3 regions of the Streptomyces sp. NPDC004327 genome follow, and region 2 is predicted to be linked to each of the others. Evidence: riboswitches for the same ligand, from Rfam matches in the RefSeq annotation. Region 2 holds a riboswitch; each other region holds the start of a gene.
The links. Region 2 has a riboswitch for cyclic di-AMP ahead of ACFYU9_RS17800 (peptidoglycan DD-metalloendopeptidase family protein). Riboswitches for the same ligand answer to the same signal wherever they lie in the genome.
Positions count from the first base shown of each region.

Region 1: another riboswitch for cyclic di-AMP. It lies ahead of ACFYU9_RS00370 (transglycosylase SLT domain-containing protein); the one in region 2 lies ahead of ACFYU9_RS17800 (peptidoglycan DD-metalloendopeptidase family protein).
Region 3: another riboswitch for cyclic di-AMP. It lies ahead of ACFYU9_RS33750 (transglycosylase family protein); the one in region 2 lies ahead of ACFYU9_RS17800 (peptidoglycan DD-metalloendopeptidase family protein).

Region 1 covers NZ_JBIAME010000001.1:85,602-88,865, forward strand. The annotation lists gene ACFYU9_RS00365 (aminotransferase class I/II-fold pyridoxal phosphate-dependent enzyme) at 1-1,307, opposite strand, end outside; cyclic di-AMP (ydaO/yuaA leader) riboswitch at 1,633-1,823, shown strand; gene ACFYU9_RS00370 (transglycosylase SLT domain-containing protein) at 1,828-2,640, shown strand; gene thpR (RNA 2',3'-cyclic phosphodiesterase) at 2,721-3,264, shown strand, end outside.
Region 2 covers NZ_JBIAME010000005.1:27,426-30,689, reverse strand. The annotation lists gene ACFYU9_RS17815 (helix-turn-helix domain-containing protein) at 1-272, shown strand, start outside; gene ACFYU9_RS17810 (DUF6126 family protein) at 291-440, shown strand; gene ACFYU9_RS17805 (tyrosine-protein phosphatase) at 459-1,256, opposite strand; cyclic di-AMP (ydaO/yuaA leader) riboswitch at 1,633-1,798, shown strand; gene ACFYU9_RS17800 (peptidoglycan DD-metalloendopeptidase family protein) at 1,803-2,774, shown strand; gene ACFYU9_RS17795 (SGNH/GDSL hydrolase family protein) at 2,950-3,264, shown strand, end outside.
Region 3 covers NZ_JBIAME010000012.1:84,481-87,744, forward strand. The annotation lists gene eno (phosphopyruvate hydratase) at 1-1,033, opposite strand, end outside; gene ACFYU9_RS33750 (transglycosylase family protein) at 1,284-1,988, opposite strand; cyclic di-AMP (ydaO/yuaA leader) riboswitch at 1,992-2,165, opposite strand; gene ACFYU9_RS33755 (transglycosylase family protein) at 2,424-3,264, opposite strand, start outside.

The DNA.
Region 1 (3,264 bases), on a different contig from region 2:
GCCAGCGGGATCGCGCCGTACATGGCGTACGCGTCGAGCGAGTAGCTGTCGAGGTAGGCGACGTGGGATCCGGCCATCACCTGCGCGTAGTGGTGCGATTTGTGGCAGTTGCGGTCGACCAGGACCACGTCGCCCGGCGCCACCAGCGACTGCGTGACGATCTTGTTGGCGGTGGAGGTGCCGTTGGTGACGAAGTACGTCCGCCGCGAGCCGAAGGCGCGCGCGGCCAGGTCCTGCGCCTCCTTGATCGGGCCGTGCGGCTCCAGGAGCGAGTCGAGGCCGCCGGAGGTCGCCGAGGTCTCGGCGAGGAAGAGGTTCAGCCCGTAGAAGTTGGCCATGTCGTGGATCCACGGCGAGTGGACCACCGAGTTGCCGCGGGAGACCGGCAGCGCGTGGAAGACGCCGGCCGGCTTGCGCGCGTACTGCAGCAGGGCCGAGTAGAACGGCGTCCGGTAGCGCTTGCCGATCCCGCGCAGGATCGTCAGGTGCAGGTCGAGGACGTCCTCCTGCTGGAGGAAGACCGAGTCGAAGTCGCGCCCGATCTCGGTGGCCAGCTGCTCGACCGAGGCCTGCTCGACCAGATAGAGGTCGAGTTCGGGCCGCTCGTGCCGCACCGCCGTCGCCAGCGTCCTCGCCCGCTCCGCCGCCGTGAAGAAGTCGATGTCCGGGACGTCGAGCGCGGGCACCAGGTCGTCGAGCAGCGACAGGTCGAGCGCGGACCGGCCGCGGAGGTCGGGCCGGACGACGACCGCCTGGATCCACGGGTTGACCAGGACCGCGACCATGGCGTCGACGAAGCTCGGCACCGCGACGATGTCGTAGACGAAGGGGTCCTCCCGGCGGCGCAGCGCGCGCAGGTCCCGGGCGATCCGGGCCTGCTCGGCCTCGGAGAGGTCGGCCACCACCAGCACGTCGAACCGGGGCCGGGTGTCGACGGCGGCCTCCGCCTCCACCGCGTCGGCGGCCGGCGCCTCGGTCCCCGAGACCGCCGTCACCGACAGCGGCACGTCGCCGATCAGGCTGCGTCCGATCCGCTCCGCCTCCCGGCTGAGCTCCAGGTACGAGTCGGGCACCGCGAGCGCGCGCAGCTTCGCCGCCGCCTGCCGGCCGGGACGGCTCAGGTAATACGTGAGCACGTCGGCGTCCGCGAGGCCGCGCTCCAGGGCCGCCTGCCCCTCGCTCTGCTCGACGGGGTCGAGGTTCGGCATCGCCAGATGGCGCGCGCTGTCCGCGATCGACCACCAGAGGTCGGTGAGCAGCTGCGAAACGCTGTTGTAGGCGGAGACGGCGGGCTTCGAGGGGTCCATGAGGGCGATGCTAGGTGGGGGTGCATTATCCCGCAAACCGGACGATATTCCCGCATTCTCTTCAAATGACGAAATGCGGATGAGGTGCCCTATGAGGGCATTTGGCGGATAAGGCGGACCAGGGGTGGGGAGGGTGATTCGGGTCACGGCCCGCCCGGCCCGCCCGATGCTGGTGCGGCGTCAAGTCCGTACTCCCGGAAAAGGATTGGCGAATCGGCCCCGGTCAAGCGGAATGATCCTTTTGTGTTTCCGTGAAAGGTCATTTTCGGTTCGCCAATTCCGTCTTGTATTCGCCGTTTGTTTTCGCATACGGTCACGCCGCAACCGGACGGAAACGCCGAATCCTGCCACCGCCCGGAAACCGCACTCACCACACTCGTCCGGCAGGAGCGGGGGACCCAGGTTTGCCGCCGGTCCCGGGATTCCGGGGCGGCTAGGGGTGAAGCCGTGCTGCGCACGGCCGGGCATCTCCTGCCCGAACCCGACAGCTCACCTCGCAGGCGGAGGAGAGGAATTCGCCATGCGTGGACACGGTAAGCACCGACGTACCCAGCGCACCCCGCTCGCCCGCGGTCTCGCCCTCGCCGGGATCACCGGCAGCGCCGCTCTCGCCCTGCCGCTGGCCGGGGCCACCGGCGCCGTGGCGGCCGTGCCGCAGGCGGCACACACCGTCGCAGTCGAAAAGGCCGTGACCCAGCCGGCCGTAATCAAGGCCGTTCAGGCGGGCCCGGTCCGCTATTCCGTGATCGCCGGGGACTCGCTTTCCGCTATCGCCCGGAAGTACTCCGTCAAGGGCGGCTGGCAGAAGATCTACCAGGACAACCGCCGGGCCATCGGCCAGGACCCCCGGCTCATCCGGCCCGGTCTGACGATCACCGTCGACCCCACGTCCGCGAAGGCCCCGACGGCTCCGCGCTTCACCGGCACCGGCGCGAGCGCCACGGGCACCGTGGTCCAGGCCGCCGCCCCGGCCGCCGCCAAGGCCGCGACGACCGCCTCGACGGGCACGTACGCGAACAACCTCGACGGATGGATCCGCCAGGCCCTCGACGTCATGTCCCGCAACGGCATCCCCGGCAGCTACGACGGCATCTACCGCAACGTCATGCGCGAGTCCTCGGGCAACCCGCAGGCCATCAACAACTGGGACTCCAACGCCGTCGCCGGCACCCCGTCCAAGGGCCTGCTCCAGGTGATCGACCCCACCTTCCAGGCCTACCACGTGGCCGGCACCGCCAACGACCCCTACGACCCGGTCGCCAACATCGCCGCGGCCTGCAACTACGCCGCCGCCAAGTACGGCTCCATCGACAACGTCTTCGGCGCGTACTGAGCCTGCGTCCGAGGACGCCACCGCGTACCGCCCGGCCCCCGAATGGACCGGGCGGTACGAAAAGAGGTACGAAGGCCTGCGTGAAGGATCAACCTCAGGAGCACGCGAACCCCCGGGAGGCGACCGTCCGGGTGTTCATCGCCCTGGCACCGCCCGACGAGGCCAAGGACGAGCTGGCGCGCGAGCTGCGGCCCGCGTACGAGGCGTACCCGGCCCTGAGGCAGAACCGCATCGAGGACTGGCACATCACGCTGGCCTTCCTCGGCGAGCTCCCCGTCGCCGCCGTCCCGCCGCTGCGGCCGCCGCTCGCGGAGCTCGCCGCCGCCCGCCGGCCGCTGGACCTCGCCCTGCGCGGCGGCGGGCACTTCGACGGGCGCGTGCTGTGGAGCGGCATCGCCGGCGACCTCGACGGGCTGCACCGCCTCGCCGCGGACGTCCGCGCCGTCGTGAAGGCGCGCGGCATCCCCTTCGAGGACCGGCCGCTGCGCCCGCACCTCACCCTCGCCCGGGCCCGCCGCGGTGACACGGCCTCGGTGGCCGAGGTCGCCGCCGCTCTCGCCGGCTTCGCCGGCCGGCCCTGGCGGACCGAGCGCCTGCACCTGGTCGGCAGCAACTTCGGACGCG
Region 2 (3,264 bases):
GGGTCCACGTCCCCTACGCCACCCGCGCCGACATCGTGCGGGTCCACCCGGGCGAGGAGTGGATCCACGTCCTGGAGGGCCGGGTGCGGCTCGCGCTCGGCGAGACGGTGCACGTCCTCGATCCCGGGGACAGCGCCCATTTCGACTCGCTCACCCCGCACCGGATCGGTGCCGCCACCCAGGCCGGGGCCGAGCTGCTCTTCGTCCACACCCTGATGCAGAGCCCCGCCGCCGAGCTGTGCCTCGGCGACGGGACCCCGCACCGCCGCTGAGGTCCAGAAAGGAAAGACATGTCCGAGAAGTCCGTACCGGTCACCGGCGAGGAGCGCGGTGAGGGCAAGTTCCCCAAGGGCCTGGTGCTCCGGCTCTTCGCCTATCTGGTCGCCGGTCACCTCTTCGCCGCCTTCCTCTACCTGCTCTTCGCGATGGGCGCGAAGTAGCGGCGGCCCGCGCCGGGGCTACGCCTCCGTGAGCATCCGCTCGCGCAGCCGCTCCCGGGTCTCGGGGGCCAGCTTCAGGCCCTCGGCGAGATAGGCGTCGACCGAGCCCCAGGTCGTCTCGATCGCCTCGAAGGCGGCCCGCAGATACTCCGCCCGCGCGTCGAACAGCGGCGCGAGCAGCTCCATCACCTCCGGCGACATCGCGTCCGGGGCGGTGGAGCTGCGCTGCACCTTGTAGCGGCGGTGCGGGGCGTTGGACTTCAGGTAGTCCTCCTCGATCGCCCCGCGCTCGACCCCGAGCGCCAGCAGCGATATCGCGATCGCCAGGCCGGCCCGGTCCTTCCCGGCGGCGCAGTGCATCAGGACCGGGACGCTGTCCTCGGCCATCGCGTGCAGGACCCGGCTGTGCTCGGCCGTCTTCTCCACGATCATCTTCCGGTACGAACCGGACATCCGGGCCGCCGCCTTGCCGTCGGCCAGGAGCCCGCGCAGCTGCTCCACGTCGCCGGTGCGCACCAGGTTCCAGAACTCCTTGCCGTCGGCCGGGTCGCTGAGGGGGATGTTCACGTTCCGTGTCCCCGGAAGGTCCACGTCCGGTCCCTCGATCCGCCGGTCCGCGTCGTTGCGGAAGTCGAAGACCGTGTGCAGCGACAGGGTGGCGAGGAACGCGGCGTCCTCCTCGGTGGCGTGTGCCAGGTGGCCGCTGCGGAACAGCTGTCCGGGGCGCACCGCCCGGCCGTCCGTGGTCGGCAGGCCGCCCAGGTCACGGAAGTTGCGTACGCCGGCGAGCTCGGGCTCGGTGGTCGCTTGCGTCACGGTTGCTCCTGGTCTCTCGAGATCGGTTCCTCGGGCAATCATCCAGGGTCGGATGCCAGTGGCACACCCCCTCGGGGTGGGAATGGTCGATCTGTCCGTATTGTGGGTTTGGTGATAACGCGCCCTGGTTGCAGGGGAGATGGGAATCGGGGCGTGAGCAGCGTCATAAACGTGACGGACCGTGGCTGATCGTCTTTTTCGAATTCCTTTGGGGAAAGGGAAATCGAAGGCCCGTCATCGACGCAGGGTGACCGGAATTCCGGCCGGATTTCACGTGATCAAGAGTGGCCGGAAATCCATGGCTTGTTCGCGTCGACCCGGCTCGTCTAGCGTCGCGCTCAATCCGGACGGACCGCCGAATCCTGCCGCCGCCCGGAATCCGCACCCACCCGTGTCAGGCAGGAGCGGGGGACCCAGGTACTTTGCCGATCCCTCGACGCATCACGCTCGAAGGACGGCTCGGGGTGAAGCCGCGCGAAGGCGCGGCCGGACATCTCCAGTCCGAACCCGACAGCTCACCTCGCAGGCGACGGAGAGGAATTCGCCATGCCCGCGAAGGGTAAGCACCGCCGTACCAAGGCCAACCCGATCACCCGCGGGTTCGTCGCCGCCGGCACGGGTGGCGCCGTCGTCGCGCTCCCGCTGATCGGCGCGACCGGCGCCCACGCCGCCGAGCAGGCCGCCCCGGCCGCGGCCCCCCAGCGGGCCGTCGCCGCCGCGGCCCCCGCCGCCGTCACCCCCGCCCAGGCCCCGGCCGCCGCGTCCGCCGCCCCCGCGTCGTACACCGTGGTGCGCGGCGACTACCTGTCGAAGATCGCCTCCGAGCACCACCTGGCCGGCGGCTGGCACCAGCTCTACCGCGACAACCGCCAGGTCGTCGGCGAGAACCCCTCGCTGATCCTGCCCGGCATGAAGCTGGTCCTCGGCGGCAGGAACCACGCCAAGGCCCACCCGGCGACGACCGCCGCCCCGCAGTCCTCCGCCGACGGGCAGCGCGCCTCGCGCAGTGCCGAGCGCACGGCGAAGCCGGCCGCGGCCCCCGCCTCCTCCTCGTCCGCCGCTTCCTCCTCCTCGGCCTCGTCGTCCTCCGCGTCGACCGGCACGACCTCCTCCACCGGCTGGGTCGTCCCCGTCAGCGGTGGCATCTCCACCGCGTACAAGACGCCGGGCGCGATGTGGTCCTCCGGCTACCACACCGGCGTCGACTTCATCGCCGACACCGGCACGGCCGTCCACGCGGTCGGCCCCGGCACCGTCTACTCCGCCGGCTGGGGCGGCGCCTACGGCAACCAGATCGTCATCCAGCACGCCGACGGCACCTTCTCGCAGTACGGCCACCTCTCCTCGATCTCCGTCAGCGCCGGCCAGACCGTCACCGCCGGCCAGGTGATCGGCCTCTCCGGCGCCACCGGCAACGTCACCGGCCCGCACCTGCACTTCGAGATGCGCACCGGGCCGGACTACGGCTCCGACATCGACCCGCTGGCCGCCCTTCGCCAGCACGGCGTCGCGATCTGACGCGTCTGCCGCTTCGGACGCTTCTGGAGCGTCTGACGGACCATAAGCGGGGCCATCACCGATGGCCCCGCTTATTCCTGCTTGACGTGATCTTTACCTCGTGGCATATGTCACCCGCCGTCAACCCCTCCTTACGGTCGCGTAGGTCACACGCGTAAGGGAAAGATGTGGTCCCGTGGCAGACGATTCGAGATCACGAGACAAGAACGCATTCGGGTCGTACGCGGCGATCGGTGACAGCTTCACCGAGGGCGTGGGAGACCCCGGGCCCGACGGGAATTTCGTCGGCTGGGCGGACCGATTCGCGGTCCTGCTCGCCGACCAGCTGCCTGAGCACGACGCCTTCCGCTACGCCAATCTGGCCGTACGGGGGCGCCTTCTCGACCAGATCGTCACGGAACAGGTGCCGCGGGCGAAGGAACTCGCCCCGGACCTGGTGACCTTCTGCGCCGGGGGCAACGACATCATCCGCCCCGGGACCGACCCCGAC
Region 3 (3,264 bases), on a different contig from region 2:
TCAGCGAGCCGATCTGGTTGACCTTGACCAGGAGGGCGTTGGCGCTGCCCTCCTCGATGCCGCGGGCGAGGCGCTCCGGGTTGGTGACGAAGAGGTCGTCGCCGACGATCTGGACCTTGGCGCCGAGGCGGTCGGTGACGACCTTCCAGCCGGCCCAGTCGTCCTCGAACAGCGGGTCCTCGATGGAGACGAGCGGGTACGAGGCGACGAGCTCCTCGTAGTACTCGGTCATCTCGGCGGCCGAGCGGGACTGGCCCTCGAACTGGTACTTGCCGTCCTTGTAGAACTCGGACGCGGCGACGTCGAGCGCGAGCGCGATGTCCTTGCCCGGGGTGTAGCCGGCCTGCTTGATGGCCTCGACGATGAGGTCGAGCGCGGCGCGGTTGGACTCCAGGTTCGGGGCGAAGCCGCCCTCGTCGCCCAGGCCGGTGGACAGGCCCTTGGCGTGCAGGACCTTCTTGAGGGTGTGGTAGACCTCGGCGCCCCAGCGCAGGGCCTCGGAGAAGGACTCCGCGCCGATCGGGGCGATCATGAACTCCTGGATGTCCACGTTGGAGTCGGCGTGCGAGCCGCCGTTCAGGATGTTCATCATCGGAACGGGCAGCAGGTGCGCGTTCGGGCCGCCCAGGTAGCGGAAGAGCGGGAGGTCGGAGGCCTCGGAGGCGGCGTGCGCGACGGCGAGCGAGACGCCGAGGATGGCGTTGGCGCCGAGCGAGCCCTTGTTCTCGGTGGCGTCCAGGTCGAACATCGCCTGGTCGATCAGGCGCTGCTCGGTGGCGTCGTAGCCGACGAGCTCCGGGCCGATCTGCTCGATGACGGCGAGGACGGCCTTCTCGACGCCCTTGCCGAGGTAACGGTTGGGGTCCCCGTCGCGGAGCTCAATGGCCTCGAACGCACCAGTGGAGGCACCGGAGGGAACGGCAGCACGGCCGGTGCTGCCGTCGTCGAGGCCGACCTCGACCTCGACGGTGGGGTTGCCTCGGGAGTCCAGGATTTCCCGGGCTACGACGACGTCGATGGACGGCACGAGCATCTCCTTCTGGGATGTGACGCTGGTTGTGACGCATGCGGCAAGGTCTCGTTCGCCTTGCGACAAGAGCCTAACCGGCTCGGGGGCTCCGGCCAGCCGGGCGCCCGCCCCCTGGGACGAAAAAGGACCCAAGGGCATGCACAAGAGGACGAAAGACCTGGTTACCGATTAGTACGAAACGGCGACGAGACCGGCCCGGGGCGTAGTGCTCCGGGCCGGTCTCTCGTTCACCGCGGGGGGACAGCCGTCATGCTCACTTGAGGTGGAGCTGCTGGCCCGGGTAGATCAGGTCGGCGTCCTGGACGATGTCCTTGTTCAGCTGGAACAGCTTCTGCCAGCCGCCCTTGACGTGGTGCGCCTGGGCGATCTTGCTCAGCGTGTCGCCGGCCACGACCTTGTACTCGCCGTCGCCCTTCTTGACCTTCTTGCCGGTCGGGGTGGTGACGGTCTTGGCCGCGGGCTTCGGCGCGGTGCGCTTCTCGCTGCGGGTGGTCGGCTGCTCGGCGACGCGCTTGGGGGCCGGGGCGGCGGTCTTCGGCGCGGCCGGCTTCGGGGTGGAGACCTCGGCGGAGCCGCCGTCGTAGGAGGCGCCGGACAGGCCCACGCCACAGCTCGGCCAGGCGCCCTTGCCCTGACCCGCGAGGACCTTCTCGGCGACGGAGATCTGCTGCGACTTGGAGGCCAGGTCGGCGCGGGAGGCGTAGGCGGTGCCGCCGTACGCGGCCCAGGTGGAGTTGGTGAACTGCAGGCCGCCGTAGAAGCCGTTGCCCGTGTTGATGGACCAGTTGCCGCCGGACTCGCACTGGGCGACGGCGTCCCACTCGGAGGCGGTGGCGGCCGAGGCGGTGCCCGCGGTCATCAGCGGGGCGGCGACGGCGACGCCGGCGACACCGGCGAGCGTGACGACGCGGGTGGCCTTGGAGGGGCGGCGGTGTTTGCCCTTGCCGGAAAGCAGCATGGAAGTTCTCCTCACCGACGCCTGCGAGGTGAGCTGTCGGGTTCGGGCGAGTGAGTTGCCCGGCCGCGTGTCCTTGCACGCGGCTTCACCCCAAGCCGGTCGTCGGCCGTCTGTCTCAACGGCCGGGGCCGGCACTTACCTTGGGTCCCCCGCTCCTGCCTTCGGCGCTTGCGCGACGACTGTTCCCGGCGTCCGGCGGCAGGATTCGGCGTACCGGTCGGCGGGGCCCGCGGTGGCGAGCGGTCACGACCGTAGACACACGTCCGGGGGAAGTTCAAAGCCCATCAACCCGGAAAAATCGCCCCTACTTGCACTCCGTCAGGTGACGTTTGCGCAGGTGAGGGGCGACTTCAGCAAAGTGTGCGGACGCAATACCGCCGTTCGGCAAGAGAGACTCATGTCTCACTTGCGCATAAACGGACATTCAGGAGCTAATTACCCCTCAGGCGGAGCCTGGGCCGCCGGCGTCCCGAGGTCCAACTCAAGGCTCTGACCAGGCAGGATGAGGTTCGGGTCGGTGCCGACCGTCTTCTTGTTGGCGTCGTAGAGCGCGGTCCAGCCGCCGGGCAGGGCGTTCTGCTGTGCAATGTCCGACAGGCTGTCACCCGGCTTGACGGTGTATTCGTCCCCGTTGCCCGCCTTGTCCGACTCGTCCACCTTGCCGGTGGCGGCGTCACCGGTCGCCCCGTCGGCCGGAGCGGCGTGGCGCCCGGATTCGCGCGCGGTGTCCGTGTTGCCCGCTTCGTCTGTCGCGGCGTCACCGCGGTGCTTGCCCTTGCCCGAAGCGGGCGAGGTGGACGTATCGGGTGTTTCCGGCGTTACGGAGGTGTCGGGCGTGGCGGGAGTGGTGGGCGCGCCGGGAGTCGCCGGGGTCGTCGCCGGGGTCGTCGGCGTGGCCGAGTTCGAGGGGGACGAGGTCGACGGGGAGGCCGGGGCCGACGGGGAGGCCGGCGGCTCGGTGGCCTTCGTGCCCGACTCGGTGGGCAGCCCCTCCGTGCGGTTCGACTCGTGGACGGGGGTCGTGGACTGCTTGGGCGCTCCACCCGGTCCCGGGTCGACGGCGGGCTTCCTGCCGTCGTTCGTCAGGCCGGCGATGGGCGCGCAGGTGGCCCACTGGGTGTCGCCGGCGGCGAGGGCCTTGTCGGCGATCGCGATCTGCTGGGCGCGGCTGGCGAGGTCGGCGCTGGGCGCGTAGGCGAGGCCGCCGTGCCGCTCCCAGCTGTCCTGGGTGAACTGGAGGCCCCCGTAGAGCCCGTTGCCGAAGTTGGCGCTCCAG